DNA from 3 places in the Pseudoalteromonas sp. BSi20429 genome. Region 1 is predicted to be linked to each of the others. Evidence: predicted binding sites of a transcription regulator. Region 1 holds the regulator's gene; each other region holds the start of a gene.
The links. The regulator sigma-54, encoded in region 1, starts transcription at its own class of promoters, with help from an activator protein. The targets are predictions, from matches to a motif close to GTTGGCACGNNNNTNGNNT.
Positions count from the first base shown of each region.

Region 2: a site for sigma-54 is predicted at 3,407-3,425, ahead of P20429_RS06830 (TorF family putative porin). Genes of this name have one in related genera too.
Region 3: a site for sigma-54 is predicted at 3,179-3,197, ahead of P20429_RS02215 (BON domain-containing protein). Genes of this name have one in related genera too.

Region 1 covers NZ_BADV01000010.1:15,231-20,662, reverse strand. Annotated here, with positions in the region: gene lptA (lipopolysaccharide transport periplasmic protein LptA) at 1-525, shown strand, start outside; gene lptB (LPS export ABC transporter ATP-binding protein) at 522-1,247, shown strand; gene P20429_RS17605 (RNA polymerase factor sigma-54) at 1,317-2,816, shown strand; gene hpf (ribosome hibernation promoting factor) at 2,843-3,130, shown strand; gene ptsN (PTS IIA-like nitrogen regulatory protein PtsN) at 3,135-3,587, shown strand; gene rapZ (RNase adapter RapZ) at 3,606-4,451, shown strand; gene P20429_RS17625 (HPr family phosphocarrier protein) at 4,494-4,766, shown strand; gene mgtE (magnesium transporter) at 4,897-5,432, shown strand, end outside.
Region 2 covers NZ_BADV01000068.1:18,104-23,535, reverse strand. Annotated here, with positions in the region: gene P20429_RS06810 (AsmA family protein) at 1-1,053, opposite strand, end outside; gene P20429_RS06815 (hypothetical protein) at 1,287-1,718, shown strand; gene P20429_RS06820 (helix-turn-helix transcriptional regulator) at 1,727-1,927, shown strand; gene P20429_RS06825 (hypothetical protein) at 2,083-3,246, shown strand; gene P20429_RS06830 (TorF family putative porin) at 3,524-4,210, shown strand; gene P20429_RS06835 (Bor/Iss family lipoprotein) at 4,265-4,600, opposite strand; gene P20429_RS06840 (Bor family protein) at 4,597-4,908, opposite strand; gene P20429_RS06845 (M1 family aminopeptidase) at 5,089-5,432, opposite strand, start outside.
Region 3 covers NZ_BADV01000094.1:68,174-73,605, forward strand. Annotated here, with positions in the region: gene P20429_RS02235 (ABC transporter substrate-binding protein) at 1-647, shown strand, start outside; gene suhB (inositol-1-monophosphatase) at 701-1,504, opposite strand; gene P20429_RS02225 (VOC family protein) at 1,781-2,197, shown strand; gene P20429_RS02220 (LiaF domain-containing protein) at 2,236-2,904, opposite strand; gene P20429_RS02215 (BON domain-containing protein) at 3,233-3,799, shown strand; gene P20429_RS20445 (YqaE/Pmp3 family membrane protein) at 3,872-4,030, shown strand; gene P20429_RS02205 (hypothetical protein) at 4,408-4,905, shown strand; tRNA gene P20429_RS02200 (tRNA-Ile) at 5,161-5,237, shown strand.

The sequences.
Region 1 (5,432 bases):
TCACTTATTATTCCTACACTTATACTAGCGTTTAATAGTAGTGCTGCAGAGCAAAACACGCAACCGACTGCAAATCAAATTTCAATAAGCGCCGATAAGCAAGAAGGTCAATTAAAAGCTAATGTCGGGATTTTTGAGAAAAATGTTGAAATTATTCACGGTAATCGCCGTATCACAGCCGACCGCTTAGAAGTACATAAACGCGATGAACTTGGTGATAATAAACAATTATTAATTGCTACAGGTAGCCCTGCGCACTTTGAAGAAAAGCAATCAGATGGCACGACTATGAGCGCCAGTGCTGACGAAGTACGTTATGATGTATCTAAGCGTTTTTTAACGCTTGTTGGTAATGCACAAGTATCGCAAGCGGGACAAAAAATAAATGCTAAAAGCATTACCTACGATATAGAGCAGCAGCTAATCAGTGCCGAAAAAGATGAAAACTCAACTGACCGCGTTCACACAATTTTAGTGCCAATCGAGACTAAAAAAAGTAAAAAAAGCGACAAAGGTCAACCATGAGCACATTAAAAGCAGAGCTATTAGCAAAGAGCTATAAAGGCCGTGAAGTTGTAAAAAACGTCGGCCTTGAAGTCAAAGCTGGCAGTATTGTTGGCTTACTTGGCCCTAACGGCGCAGGTAAAACCACCACGTTTTATATGATAGTAGGACTTGTACCTAGCGACAAAGGTAAAATATCGATAGACGATAACGATATTACTCTTTTACCTATGCATAGTCGTGCTAGATTAGGCATTGGCTACTTACCGCAAGAGTCTTCAATATTCAGAAAGCTGACTGTTTATCAAAACTTAATGGCCATTTTAGAAACGCGCAAAGAGTTAAATAAACAAGCTAGAGAAGACACTCTCGATAAATTATTAGATGAATTTAGCATACAACACATTCGTGATAGCCAAGGTATGGCATTGTCAGGAGGCGAACGTCGTCGTGTTGAAATAGCACGTGCGCTGGCAGCAGATCCTAAATTTATATTACTGGATGAACCATTTGCAGGTGTTGACCCGATTTCGGTATTAGACATAAAGAAAATAATAGAACATCTTAAAAATCGTGGGATTGGTGTATTAATCACCGATCATAACGTAAGAGAAACCCTTGATGTTTGTGAAAAAGCCTACATTGTTTCTCATGGGGAGCTGATTGCATCAGGTACTCCAGAACACGTATTAAATGATAAAACAGTACGCGATGTTTACTTAGGCGAGCAATTTAGGCTGTAACATTTACGCCATGTCTTTAAGCATCTGCTAGTATTAATTATAACAACATAAAAGGATTGTTAGAGATACATGAGGCAATCACTACAGCTGCGCATGGGCCAGCAACTTACAATGACTCCACAGCTGCAACAAGCTATTCGTTTGTTGCAACTCAGTACATTGGATCTCCAGCAAGAAATACAAGAAGCTCTCGACAGCAACCCGCTATTAGAGGTTGAAGAAGCAGACTATTCAGAAGACGCTGCAGGTAAAAACGAGCAAAAAGCAGATACAGATGACATAACTGTTAGCGCATCTGCCGATGATGCTCCAAGCGAATACGAACAAGATAGTGGTGAAGCACTTGCAAAAGACACGCTAAGTGACGACATGGCTATGGATGTTAGTTGGGATGAGTACATGAGTGCCGCCCCAGCAGCATCATCGGGTCCGATGCCTGAAGACGAATCAATATACCAAGGCGCCTCTACTGAAACGCTCCATGAGTATTTAATGTGGCAGTTACAACTAACGCCATTTAGCCCTACAGACGAAGCTATTGCTATTGCGATTGTAGAAGCCGTCGATGATTCAGGTATTTTAACACTAAGCTGCGAAGAGATTTTAGAAAGCTTTAATCAAGAAAACGAAGATGATAACGAAGTCGAACTTGATGAAATTGAAGCTGTATTAAAACGCATCCAACTGTTTGATCCTGTTGGTATTGCTGCACGTAGTTTACAAGAGTGTTTGTGTATTCAGCTTAACCAGTTTGACAAAGAAACACCTTACATTAATGAAACAAAAATGATTTTAACCGAGCATATTGATTTATTAGCTGCTCGTGACTATCGTACATTAATGAAGAAAACTAAGCTCAAAGAAGAAGAGCTTAAAGAAGTAATGACATTAATACATACTCTTAGCCCTAAACCAGCAGATACTATTGTAAGAGAAGAATCTGAGTATGTTATTCCCGATGTGTCAGTTAAAAAAATTAAAGGCCGCTGGGTTGTTGAGTTAAACCCAGATAGCATGCCTAAAATTCGTGTTAATAGCCAATACGCTGCAATGTCTCGCACTGTAAAATCCAGTGGTGACAGCCAGTTTATTCGCTCGCATTTACAAGAAGCTAAATGGTTTATTAAAAGCTTAGAAAGTAGAAACGACACGCTATTAAAAGTAACAAATTGTATTGTTAAGCAACAACAAGGCTTTTTTGAACACGGTCCTGAAGCCATGAAACCAATGGTTTTAAATGATGTTGCTGAAATGGTAGAAATGCACGAATCAACAATTTCGCGCGTAACAACCCAAAAGTATATGCACACACCCCGTGGTATATTTGAGCTTAAATATTTTTTCTCAAGCCATGTAAGCACCGAAAACGGGGGTGAATGTTCATCTACAGCAATCCGTGCGCTTATCCGAAAATTAATCGCAGCAGAAAACTCAGCAAAACCATTGAGTGATAGCAAAATAGCGGATATATTGGCTGAGCAAGGAATTAAAGTAGCGAGACGTACAATCGCAAAATACCGCGAATCTCTGGCTATTCCACCGTCAAATCAGCGTAAAAGTTTGATTTAAGACGCAAAAAAAAGAGGGTAATGCTTATGCAACTAAACTTAACTGGTCGTCACGTAGAATTAACCGATTCACTAAGAGACTATATTAATACCAAATTTGCGAAGCTAGAAAGACACTCTGATCATATTAATAATGTTCATGTCATTCTCGATGTAGAAAAATTAAATCAAAAAGCAGAAGCCACCATACACGTAAGCGGTGCTGAGCTATTTGCCTCTACAGAACATCAAGATATGTATGCCGCCATTGACTCGTTGATCGACAAGCTCGATCGACAAGTAATTAAACACAAAGAGAAGCTTGCTCGACACTAATATGATGAAATTAAGCTCACTTATATGCCAGGACTGCAGCAAAGCTGCGGTCCTTTTTAATAGCAAAAAAAGAATTTTAGAGTTCATTAGCGAACTTGCTCACGACAAACTTCCGTATTTACCGCAACAAGATATTCTTAATGCTTTAATGAGCAGAGAAAAATTGGGTAGTACAGGTATAGGGCGTGGCATTGCCATTCCTCATGGAAGAATGAGCGGTGCAGAAGAGCCTTTGGCTTTAGTACTCGTTAGCGAAACTCCAATAAATTTTGATGCAATCGATAATCGCCCTGTTGATATTTTCGTCGCACTCATCGTACCAGATGGCGATAACCAGCAGCACTTAAAGACTCTAGCAACCATTGCTGATAAACTAAACAACAAAGATTTTTGTAAACAGTTACGCAGTGCAAAATCAGATGCTGAGCTTTACCAAGTTATTGTCAATCAATCATAGTTTTATAAAGGGTGTTAAATGGAGTTAATTATCATAAGCGGCCGTTCTGGTTCTGGAAAGTCGGTTGCTTTACGCGTTGTAGAAGATTTAGGTTATTATTGTGTAGATAATATTCCAGTTAACTTGCTTCCTTCATTAGTTCGCAGTGTGTCTGATAGCTACGATAAAATTGCTGTTAGCATTGATGTGCGTAACATCCCTAAACAACAAGATGAATTTAACGATATTCTTGAATACTTGCCAGGCTTTGCAAACCCTACGTTATTTTATTTAGATAGCGACGATCAAACATTGATCAAACGTTTTTCTGAAACTCGTAGATTACACCCACTATCAATTGACTCGTTGCCTCTTGATTTAGCCATCAAAAAAGAAAAAGAATTACTTGATGTATTAATCACCCGCGCCGACTTTATGATAGACACGACTGATTTGAGTGTTCATCAACTCGCTGAATCTATTCGTGAAAAGATTTTAGGTAAAAAAGATAAACAACTGATTGTCACGTTTGAATCGTTTGGTTTTAAACATGGCATACCAAAAGAAGCAGATTATGTATTTGATGCACGCTTTTTACCAAATCCACATTGGGAACCTGAATTAAAACCTTTAAATGGGTTAGATCAACCTGTTAAAGATTATTTGGCCAATCACAGCATAGTGCAAAAATTCACATGGCAAATTCAAACATTTGTACAAACATGGTTACCGCACTTAGAGCGAAATAACCGCAGTTATTTAACCATTGCTATTGGGTGTACAGGCGGACAACATCGCTCTGTATATTTAGCGCAAACTATCGGTGAAAGTTTTGCAATGACACATCCCAATGTGAAAATTCGCCATCGCGAACAAGAAAAATAATATAGCTGAATAATCACCTGTTCAGCTTAGGTAGAGTAAGTTATGCATTGTGAAGACACTTTTTTAATAAAAAACAAATTAGGATTGCACGCCAGAGCAGCCACCGTGCTTGCCCAATTGGCAGTGCAGTTTGATGCGACAATTACATTATTTCAAGATGACAAAGAAGCTGCAGGCGATAGCGTACTTGCACTAATGTTACTTGAAAGTAGCCAAGGCAAAGAAGTAAAAGTTGTATGTAAAGGCCCCGATTCTGAGCAAGCTTTACATGCTGTTGGAGAATTAATAGCACAACGTTTTAATGAACAAGAATAAACAGTTATAAAAATAATGCTCGCATTACTAATGCCCCAACTAAAACAGATATATAAAATAAATACGGTTAGTGACGCCAGTTAACTCACCTCTCCCCATAAAGTAATATAAAAATTTATAAAGGACGCCAATGCCTGAAGCTTTTGAACAAGATTACCCACTACAGCAACTAAAACAGGTGACTAAGTCACTCAATAGTGGTCAATTTGTTCAAGTTAGGCGCATGCTCGCAAAAACAGCTCCTTGTGATACCGCATTATTATTAGAATCATCACCACATAAAATTCGCCGACTCCTTTGGCAGTTGGTTGATCCTGATGTGCAAGGTGATGTTCTTGAAGAACTATCAGAAGATGTTCGTTTAGGCATTATTGCCCAAATGGAACCTAAGCACATTGCAGCCGCAACAGAAGATATGGGCCACGATGACTTAGGTGAAGTATTACGTAGTCTGCCAGACACCGTTTATAAAGACGTTGTTAGCGCGATGGACATTCAAGACCGTGAGCGTGCAACACAAGCACTTTCGTATCAAGAGCGTTCTGCTGGCGCGCTAATGAACACCGATACGGTGACCATTCGCCCTGATGTTACGCTTGATGTTGTACTTAGGTATATTAGGCTACGTGGCGAGTTACCAGAAGGTACCGATGACTTGTACGTTGT
Region 2 (5,432 bases), on a different contig from region 1:
CTCTACTGGCTCTTCTTGTTTTGCTACTGCTTCAGGTAGGTACGGGTTTAAATCAAGCATACCTAAATCGATATCAGCATTTACAGCTAAACGCTTTCCTAGGTTAAGCTCGCTCTTACCTTTTATTTCCAATGCGTCTAACGTCGCAACTAAATCGTCTAAATTAAATTTCTCACCTGCTAGGTGCATTTTACCGTTTACACTGAATGCGTTAAAAGCATTGTCTTTAGCGTCTAACTCTACACCTTGCCATTTTGCAATACTTTTAACAGACTCACCGCTTAGTGATAACTGACCTTTAATATCTTGTCCTTGCCCAGCGATGCTCCCTTCGAACGTTAGATCAACTAAACGAGAATCTAAGGTTTGTTTAACATTAAAAGTAGCACCTTCAATTGCTTTAGCAGGAGTATCTAATTTTATATCAAGCTCAAAACGCTCCTGCATATAAGTAATACCCCCTTTTACTTCTAATGTTTTACGAAGTGATGGAAGTAAAATAGCGAGTTCTAAATCACTAATTTGTTGCTTAGCACCTGTTAGACCATCTAGATAAGTAAATGTGCCGCCATAAATAGCAACCTCACCTAACTCAATATCAAAGTTATCTGGAAGCTTTATCGCTTCACCTGATTGGCTTTGCTCTTTAGGTTGCTCTGCAACTGCATCAAACAACTGCCAATTAGCTTTACCATTTTTGTCAGTTTCTAATAGGATATTTGGTTCGTTTATAACAAACTTATCTAATTTAAACTCACCACCAAATAATGAAAACCAAGGTATATGTACAGCAAGCTGTTTCATACTCGCCATATCGGCGCGCGAACCTGATTCCATATTTGCAAAATGCACGTCGTTAAGTTCTAACTTTAATGCAGGGAATACGCTAAGTGTTTTATCACCTTTAATAGTAAGAGTGCGCCCAGTTGTTTGTTCTACCTGCTCAGACACTTTATTAAAAATAGTATCAGTAGGGATTAAAAACGGTGCGGCAACAATTAGTGCTATACATAGTAAAAGTATTACACCTACAATTTTAAGTAAAGTTTTCATGATCGTCCTTTCAAACGTGCAAATAATGTTCTTATCATAGCGAGTGTTAGCCTTAAAATCATTGTAGTTGATGTAAAAAAGCCACTAAAACCATTTTACCTGTTATATGTGAATCTTTCCTGAAACATTTTGATACCTTTAGGTTACAAATAAATATTGACCCGGTGATACCCCAAGGTTACATTGATACCCAGAGGTTACAAAAAATAAAATACTATTACAGGATGAATACTATGAAACAACAGGATATTAAAACTGAAGAACAATTTATGGGTCAAAACATATGGATTAGTTTAAGCGCAGGGATAGTTTGTTTACTTCTCTGTGTTTACTCACTAATAAAACAAGATCAACATATTGGAGGGCTTTTAACTGTTGGAATGGGCGTTTTTTTTTATATAGTTATAGTGATTATTTATCTCATTAAAGGGGGCTTTCCGTTAAAAATGTATTTTCAATACGCTTATAAAGATGAGTTTCTAAACACCATTGACACTAATGCATATAAACATACAAGTTTTGCATTTGGGTTTTGCCTTCTGGGTGTTTTTTATATAAGCGATGAAATACCTACCGAATTTTCGCATGCAACTATGGCAATATTCTACCTAGGTATCATGCTCTTGGTATATGGCGCTTCATTGCTTTGGCAAAATCGTGATTAGGAGTGGATATGCAAAATAACATAGCAAAGTATCGAAAAGAGGCCGGGCTTTCACAGCAAGAACTTGCTGATGCTATTAAAGTGTCGCGCAAAACAATAAGTACCGTAGAAACAAACCGGTTTACGCCGTCGGTAATAATTGCTCTAAAAATAGCAAAGCATTTTAATACCTCAGTTGAAAGCCTATTTGTACTGGATGAAAATGATTGATACATGTTAAAGCATTAGTCTCATTTTATTAGCAAAAATACTGATTTAGTCACTTCAATTACAACGTATGGAGGACAGCGCTGTTGTTATTAGCGTAATTGCGCTAAAATAGACCAGCAAAAAAATATATATCTAAACCGGAGATTCTACAAGGCATGAAAAAACTGCTAATTTCACCGTCAAAAATGACGCTAGGCGAACAAGAAAATCAAATCTATCAGAACATTCTGAAGCAATCTTCAGAGTTAAGCCTTAACCTTATGGCCGTGAAAGTAGAAAACCACCCTGATGATTTTTTACCTTGGTGTTACGAATTGCTAAGTGCAAGCAGAGATCGTATGAACTACGATTTGCTAGAGCCACAGCAGTTACCAGTACTTAAGAAGCTACACGATCAGCTTATTTCAGCTATCAGCTTTTTACAGGTTAAAACTTTACGTATTGCTCCGTGGCCTGTTGTAAGTGTATTTGTAGAACAACACAAAGACGTTATTGCACTTGATGAACAGCTTCGTTTGGTAGACTACATCAAAAGCATTCGTGAACAATCTCTTAAAGATATGATTCCTGAAGACTTACTTGCGTTTAGCGGTAAGCACATGGCATCACTTGATCCAAGCACATACAACTTTGACGTTGAATGGTTTGCATCTACAAAAAGTGCAAAGAGCTTCCATCAAATGCTTGGTGATTTACCAGGTGCTTTTGACGATGCACTAGTGAATATTCCACTTGAAGGTGATATTACTCAATACGAATATCAACAATTTGTTGCTGCTTATTCAAAAATATTCACCGACAACAACGAAAAACCAACACTTGCGCCTGCAACACGACTGCTTGCAATGCGTCGCCCTGATTTATTTACTCCGATTACAAATAATCGATTAGATGCATTATGTGGTGCTCTTGGTGTTTCTAAACTTAAAAATAGTGATTTTGAGCGTTACTGGCAAGATATCGTAAAAGGTATTCAAGCTATGTCATGGTACAAAATGGCTAAACCTAGTAACGAGTTAGAAGAACAATTGGTTGCTATTAAAGCATTAGTTCCATGTTTCTTTCACTACGCTGATGCTAAAACACCAGATAACTCTAACTACATTAAACTGCTAACAAAGCCTAAACGTACTACAACTACAACAGGTAAAACTCAGCGTAGAGGTAAAGAGTCTGCAGAAATATTAGTAGACCGTGCTCTTGCTGCTGACGATATTCCTGAACACATTCGCAGTAAACGTGATTCAATTGTGAGTGAAGTACAAAAAGGTCGCAGCGTAAACGAAACAATTAGCCTTATGCGCACTATATTCGGTTAAAATCTTCTAATTTAGCCGTACTTTTATGGTGCGGCTAGGTTAATTTATGCACCAGCAATGTGCGCAACATCTTCCTTCATGTTATATCCCCATCCTATTCATAAAATTCAAGCTCATGTTTTTAATAAATAAAAAATAATTTTTAATAAAAAATAATGAAGCTGGCACATACAGTGCAATTATCCCGTTAGTTAAACAATAAAAAGCCGTCAGCCTAAAGGTTCCGAATACATAATAAAAACCTTGGCGAGCAAAAATCATATAACGGGAAATGGACATGCTAAAACTAAAAAAAACCATCGCTATAAGTGCTATAGCATTAATGGGCGCAACATCTTTAACATCTACAGCTGTGCATGCTGAAGTAACTGCTAATGCAGCGGCAACATCAAACTACTTATGGCGCGGTCAAGAGCAAACTGGGGGCGATGCAGCTATTTCAGGCGGTATTGATTACGCCAATGAATCGGGCTTTTATGCAGGTACTTGGGCTTCAAATGCATCGTGGGCAGATGAAATGACCTATGAGCTTGATTTATACGCAGGCTTTGGTGGCGACATTAACGAAAGCGTTAGCTACGATGTTGGCTATATTTATTACGCTTACCCAGATGCCGCTTCTGAGGCTGACGCAGATTTCTCTGAAATTTACGGTAGCATCAGTGTTGAAGGCTTTACCTTTGGTGCTTCAGTACTTGCAACATCAGCTGCAAGTGGTGATAGTACAGACTTTGGTGATTCACTTTACCTGACAGCTGATTACGGTTTTGCTGTTGGCAGTAACGGCACTGAAATGGCACTTCACTTAGGCCACTACTCTGGTGACTTTATTGGCGATGATAATATCTTAGATTACGGTGTATCAATTTCGAAAGACGGTTTTACTTTTGGTTTGTCTGATACAGATATGGATGATTCAGATATTAAAGCTTACGTTGCTTATTCTGTAGACTTTAATTTATAAGAAAGAATGTGTTACTTGCTGCGACACGAAGGGCCTTTTGGCCCTTTTCTCGTTTTATAGCTGTTTTGCTTTAAAGGGTACCTTATTACATTGTACTTCGACTGTTATAGGGTACCAAGCTGGGCCGATTTGATTCACAACCACCTCAGCTAAACCATTAGTAAACGATTTATACGTATGAACGCTTTGCCACTCCCCTTGTGGGCAATGTGTTGTTAAATCTAACGGCTCTGATCCCTCGTACAACGCAAGTGCAAAATTATGATGCCACTGTGAGCTTTTTAGAGTTTTATTGCTTACTTTGCTCTGTATACCGTTATCAAAGTAAATATTTGTACACCCCGTTAAAATAATCAGTGTGCAACCGGCTGCAAATAGCTTGATGCTCATAATGTCTCCCCTAGTACTTGCTCTTGGCACCACACTTTAATGGTATGGGGCGAGTATATTCCAAGCGTAATTAAACTCAGCGCTCCATCACTAAACGTTTGTTGTGACTGCATTTGAATAACCGATGTATTTGAACATATTTGTTTTACGTCTACCCGCTGCTCACCCACTAATCCCCATAAATAAAATGGGCGGCTATCTTCATAATTAGCTTGGCTCGTTATTTTTGCTGTTACCTGCGGCTGAATGGTTACCGCAGAACAAGCACTGAGGCTTAATGCTATCGCCCCTATAATTAATGGTTTCATACTCTTCCTTATAAACTAAATACCAGTAAGGTAACTTTATAAGAGAACATAAAATATTAGCGTAAAAAGCTGTGGGGAATATGTAGAAACGCTATGAAGTTTTATACAGTTTATTACACATAAAGGCCGCATAAATGCGGCCCTTAAAGTAGTTAGTTTAGGTTAGTAAATAAATAGACGTTAGAATTTAGCTAAATTATTTTTACTGTCTTTGTCGACCAGCTTAATGTAAGGATCTACCCCCGCAAATAATGGTTTTTCTTTTACTTTTAGCTCAATAGTATTGGTACCAGACACTATTTGATGCTTTTGCGAGTAAATAACAAAGTCATCAGCTAGTAAGTTTTCAGGGTCGTCGCTAAATAATGCAATATCAATTAGCTCATCGAGCGGCTGTTCGGTTTCTTCACCTTGGCCATCCGCACGCTGTTTAATGGCTTCAATGTTTAGCGTAACGCTATAAAAACCATCACTATCAGCGCTATCTGTAACTGAAACGTCTTTCATCTCAAGCTCATACAAGG
Region 3 (5,432 bases), on a different contig from region 1:
ACTCCGGTGTTATCCGAATGACCCCCATATCAGAACTGCAAAAGCGTAAGTTAATAAACCTAGATGATAACGAATTAGATATGTATTGGAGTATGAGTAGTCCAGAGCGAGAGGCGCTTGCTTTGGCGATAAAAATACCACTATTTAAAGGCTATATAGGTAAGCGAGCTTTATTAACTAATAAGCAAAACTTGGCGCGCTTTAAAAAGGTAAAAAATATTGAGCAGCTAGCTACGTTTTCGGCTGTACAAGGGCACAACTGGCCAGATACAAGAATCATGTCCTATAACGGATTACATGTAAGGCCGCTTACTAACTACCAAGCCATGTTCACTTTAACGAGCCGTGGTCGAATAGATTACTTTCCTCGTTCGTTTATTGAGGTTAACTCTGAGCTTATTGAAAACAAACAAAGTAATTTAGTAATCGTGCCTAATTTATACATAAGTTATCCAACCGCTATTTATTACTTTGTGACTAAGAGTAAACCTGAATTAGCAAAGGCTGTTGAAGAGGGATTAATAATGATGCAGGAAAGCGGTGAGTTTGACGCATTATTTAATGAATACTTCGCAAAGGATTTAAATACACTACCTTATACAAAAGGCAAAACGATAGAGATTAAGCTCGATAACCCTTATTTTTAGGCACAAAAAAAGGAGCCTGAGCTCCTTTTTAGCATGCTATTAATAGCATCAAATTAGCGAAGTAACGACTCAGTTAGTACTGGACGAATTTCACGAATAATTGCTTGAGTCAATTTTGGTGAACCACAGATAATATTGCCGCTGTGGTTATAGTTATTACCACCAGCGAAATCTACAACCATACCGCCCGCTTCTTTAACCATAAGTTCGCCTGCAGCAGAGTTCCAAGGTTTTAAACCAATTTCAAAAAATCCATCAACACGGCCAGCTGCAACGTATGCCATATCTAAAGCAGAACAACCTGCGCGGCGAATGTCTGCAGTGTGTACAAATAATGCTTTAAACGCTTCAGTGTATGCATCCATGTGGTTTTTGTTTTTGAAAGGGAAACCAGTAGCAAGTACAGTGCCTGCAAGAACCGTAGTTTTGCTAACACGTAGACGTTTGCTGTTTAACTGAGTGCCTTGACCGCGAGATGCAGTGAAAAGCTCACCACGAATTGGATCATAAATAACAGCTTGGTCTAAACGACCTTTAACTTTAAGTGCGATAGAAACCGCGTAATGAGGGATACCTTTGATGAAGTTAGTTGTTCCATCGATAGGATCTACAATCCATTGGTAATCATCATCCTTGCCTTTATGCTCACCTAATTCTTCACCAACAATAGAGTGAGTAGGGTAAGACTGTAAAATAGTGTCACGAATTACGGCTTCGGCTTCTTTATCAATGTTAGTTACTAAGTCGTTAGCGCCTTTTTGTTGCACTTCAACTTTTGATAAATCTTCACTTGCGCGAAGTAAAATTTTGCCTGCGTTGCGCGCAGCGCGAACCGCAATGTTTAACATTGGATGCATGGTATTACCTTTGGGTTGTAAAAGAACGTTTATATATTTCAGCCGGCGTATTTTAGCGACTTTTGACATAAAGTAAACAATAAACCCCAAATACTTATGTTTGTTTTTTATACAAGATTGAAAAGTGTCTATATTTTTAAAAAATAATAATGAGCAATTAATAAGTCATCATGTTCCTTTGTGTGTTAATTAAATTGAATTAATTTTAAATAACGCTTTACCTAAAGTTAGCTTGAGGTTTTATCGTGCCCCTAACTTAATTGATAGGACAACATTATGTATTTAGAGCACGTAAACTTAGTCGCGAGTGATATAGGCAGCATGCTTAAATTTTATCGCGCTGTATTTCCACATTGGTCGATTAGAAGTGAGGGCAGAGGCGATTGGCATGGAAAACCAAGACGCTGGGTACACTTTGGAGATGACACGCATTACATTGCGATAAGCAGCCATGGTGAGGGTGAAAACAGAAACTTATCGGGCCATCAAATTGGTTTTGCACACTTTGCTTATGTAACTAATAATTTAAGCGCAGTAGTAATGCGCTTAAATAAAGTGGGTTTTACTCTAAGCAAGCAAGGTAGCGAGAATCCTTTCAGAAAGAATGTCTACTTTATTGATCCCGCCGGGTTTGAGGTGGAATTTGTAGAGTATTTAAGTGATGTACCAAGCGAGCGAAATAACGATTTATAATAAAATACTAAGCAGCACGCTAAAGTGCTGCTACTCAATTATAGTGAGCGGTTATTATTACCGGTGCCAAACTGGGTTTTTAGCTCATTTGCAAAGCTCATAAATTTTTCTTTAATTGTGCGCTTTATTTTTACTTCAACCGATCCCATAACTGCCTTTCCTTCAATATGAATAGTAGGACCTTGGCGTTTGTTAAGCGACACAGATTTATTTTCAAGACTACTTAAAATACAAAACATTTTAGACACTACATTTACATGCTCTGGTACGTAAATCTCATCGCTACCAAAAATACAGTTAACGTGAATAGTTACATTTTGATGCGCAAAAATGGCATCAGTAAAATCAAGTACCACCGATCCCATAAAGTTACTTAAATATATATTTTTTGGCACGACCCACTGACCGCTTCGTTCGTTAGAGCCTAAAATACTACGTAATGTAAAATCATCATCACTGTTTTGCTGTGCACTATAATGTGGTTTAAATTGCGATTGTTTTTCTGCTTTATATTGCTGATCGGTATTAAGTGTTAAGTCTTCTACTAAGGCTAAAAGAGCGTCGTTATTAGGTGCATCCATCGCGCTATCGAGTCGTCTCTCAAATGCATCAACAGAAATAACCCCATGACTGTAATTATAAATTAATTGGTCAATTACTTGTTCGCGTACTTGCTCTATTGGGCGGTCTTCAACTTTTACAGACATGGGGCATTCCTTATTATATTTACTATTGATACTGCTCTTGATGTTTATATGCAAAGCACGCACCAAATATAATCACCCTAATTATCAGTAGGTTAATTTATAATGATGTTTTTTATTTTGTTATATTAACGATAGATTAACCAAAAATGCAATTATCTAGCTATTTTCACTATTTGAGAAAGTTTTACCGAGTAGCCTGTAAATAGTTACACAACTATAGATAATGCCTCACTCCAAAATAAACTCAACCTATTGAAATATAAGTATAAATAAAGTTGGCCCAAAGCTCGCATTAGTTAAAGTGTCTTTAATCAAAAGGAGAAAGATTATGAAAACATTTAACAAGTCTATTATCGCAGCTCTAGTTCTTGGTACTACGGCTATGGGTGCCCAAGCAAACAGCTGGGAAAACGAAAGTAAAGATGCTTGGATTGATGGTAAGGCAGAAACAGTTCTACTTATGAACACTAATCTAAACAACTTTGACATTAACACTGATGTAAAAAATGGCAAAGTAGTACTTACAGGTAAAGTTAATAGCGAGCTTGATAAAGAGCTAGCAGAAGAACTTGTACTTAGCCTAGATGGTGTATCTGATGTTGATAACAGCCTTACTGTTGTTAAAAGCATGGATACCAAAGATAAAAGCAATGACATGATGGACGATGATGATAACGACCTAACGGACGCTAAAATCACCACTGTAATCACAACTCGCTTCCTGTTTGACTCAGAAGTTGGTGGTACAGACATCGATGTTGATACCGACAATGGTATTGTAACTCTGAACGGTTCAGTAGAGTCTGAAGCTGAAAAACAACTAGCAGTTAAAATTGCTAAAAATGCTGAAGATGTTCGTGACGTAGTTGATAAACTAGCTATTGTTGCTGAATAATACAGTATAGTTAAGGCCCACTAACACTGGGCTTTACGCCTTTTTAATGCTTAATTTAAATGGAGTTTAGTCATGGATATTATTCGTATAATACTTTCGGTTTTATTACCGCCATTAGGTGTGTTTTTGCAAGTTGGCTTAGGTATGCATTTTTGGTTAAATATTTTATTAACACTGCTAGGTTATTTCCCAGGTTTAATACATGCAATCTACATTATTGCGAAAAAATAATGACAGATTATATATTGTGTAAGCCGACTACTGAGGCCTAATGATACAATTGCCACAGTACTGTTCGGCTCACAATATTAGTTTTTAAATTAAATATTTTTTATCAAAATCTAATTTTTAATTTACTCAAACTAAGTGATTATTTCTTGTAACTCACTCCCAAAATTCCCTCAGCCAAACCATTGCTTACTTCAATTAAGCTTTCTAACTAACTGCAGTGTTCTGATTCTGTATTGATGCCAGTTAGGAAATCTTTAACATTAGTTTGTTTATATATCTACAATACGCGATTAATTACTCTATTATTTAGTGACAATATTACCATCACTTCTAGTGTTATCATTAAACCAAGCTTTTACGCATATTGAGGTAGCTAATTGAATATTCGACTTATACTGTCAGGCGTTGTGTCATTCGTTTTTTATTTTAGCTGGGCCTACTGGGCGAACAGTTCGGCAGATATTGCTAAATCGGTCACGCTTCAAGCTGCATTAGTACAAGGTTTGTATAGTGGATTTGTAACGCTGTTTTTTACTTTTATTTTAGAAAAGGTCGTCAACAAGTATAAGTCTAGTTATGTAACGCTTGCGTTTGTAACTCCAATTATTTGTATGTTTCATTCTAAAACACCACAAAACGTAGCAATACGACAAAGCTTCAATAATGCAATTAACTCTAGCGCCTCGTATTTAGGTAACAAAAAAATAGCAGGTGTACTTTTTGCGCCTATTATTCCGATTACTGTTCAATCGAGCTTAGTGATTATGGTGAATGTAATTAATCAGACACCTAATTTGGCACTTACAGTAGCCCCAAGCATATTTTTTACAGCCTTATATGCCTACACATATATGTTAGCTCTACTTAAAAAGTAGAGCGTTAAAAATAAAAGACTACATGTGGGAGGAGGGTTTTTATAATTTAACGCAGAGAATATCATGGGAAATATCTTACATTTTATGCTTATACCCACCTAAAAGATTACTATTTAAGCAGTTAGCTTACTGATTGTTAAAATAAAGGTGTTTGGTAGTGACAAGCACCTAAAAAGTTTTTATACTGCAACCCGCTTTAGTCGCTCTGTGACTGAACGCTTCAAAAATTAACTGTCTAGCAGTTATATAAAAGTTGGCCCCTTAGCTCAGTTGGTTAGAGCACACGACTCATAATCGTTAGGTCCCCAGTTCGAGTCTGGGAGGGGCCACCACTTTTACAAACTTTCCAAAAAAATACCTACTCAAATTATTTAATGCTACATGAATTTAACATCGTGTAATTTATTATTCTTTATCTACCCCTAATAATAAATATAATTTAAATAAAGTTAATCCATAGATTAAGCTAAGCTTTCTTAAATTTGAAAGAGTGCGAATGCACTATTAAATTCCAGCGTTAGATCGGA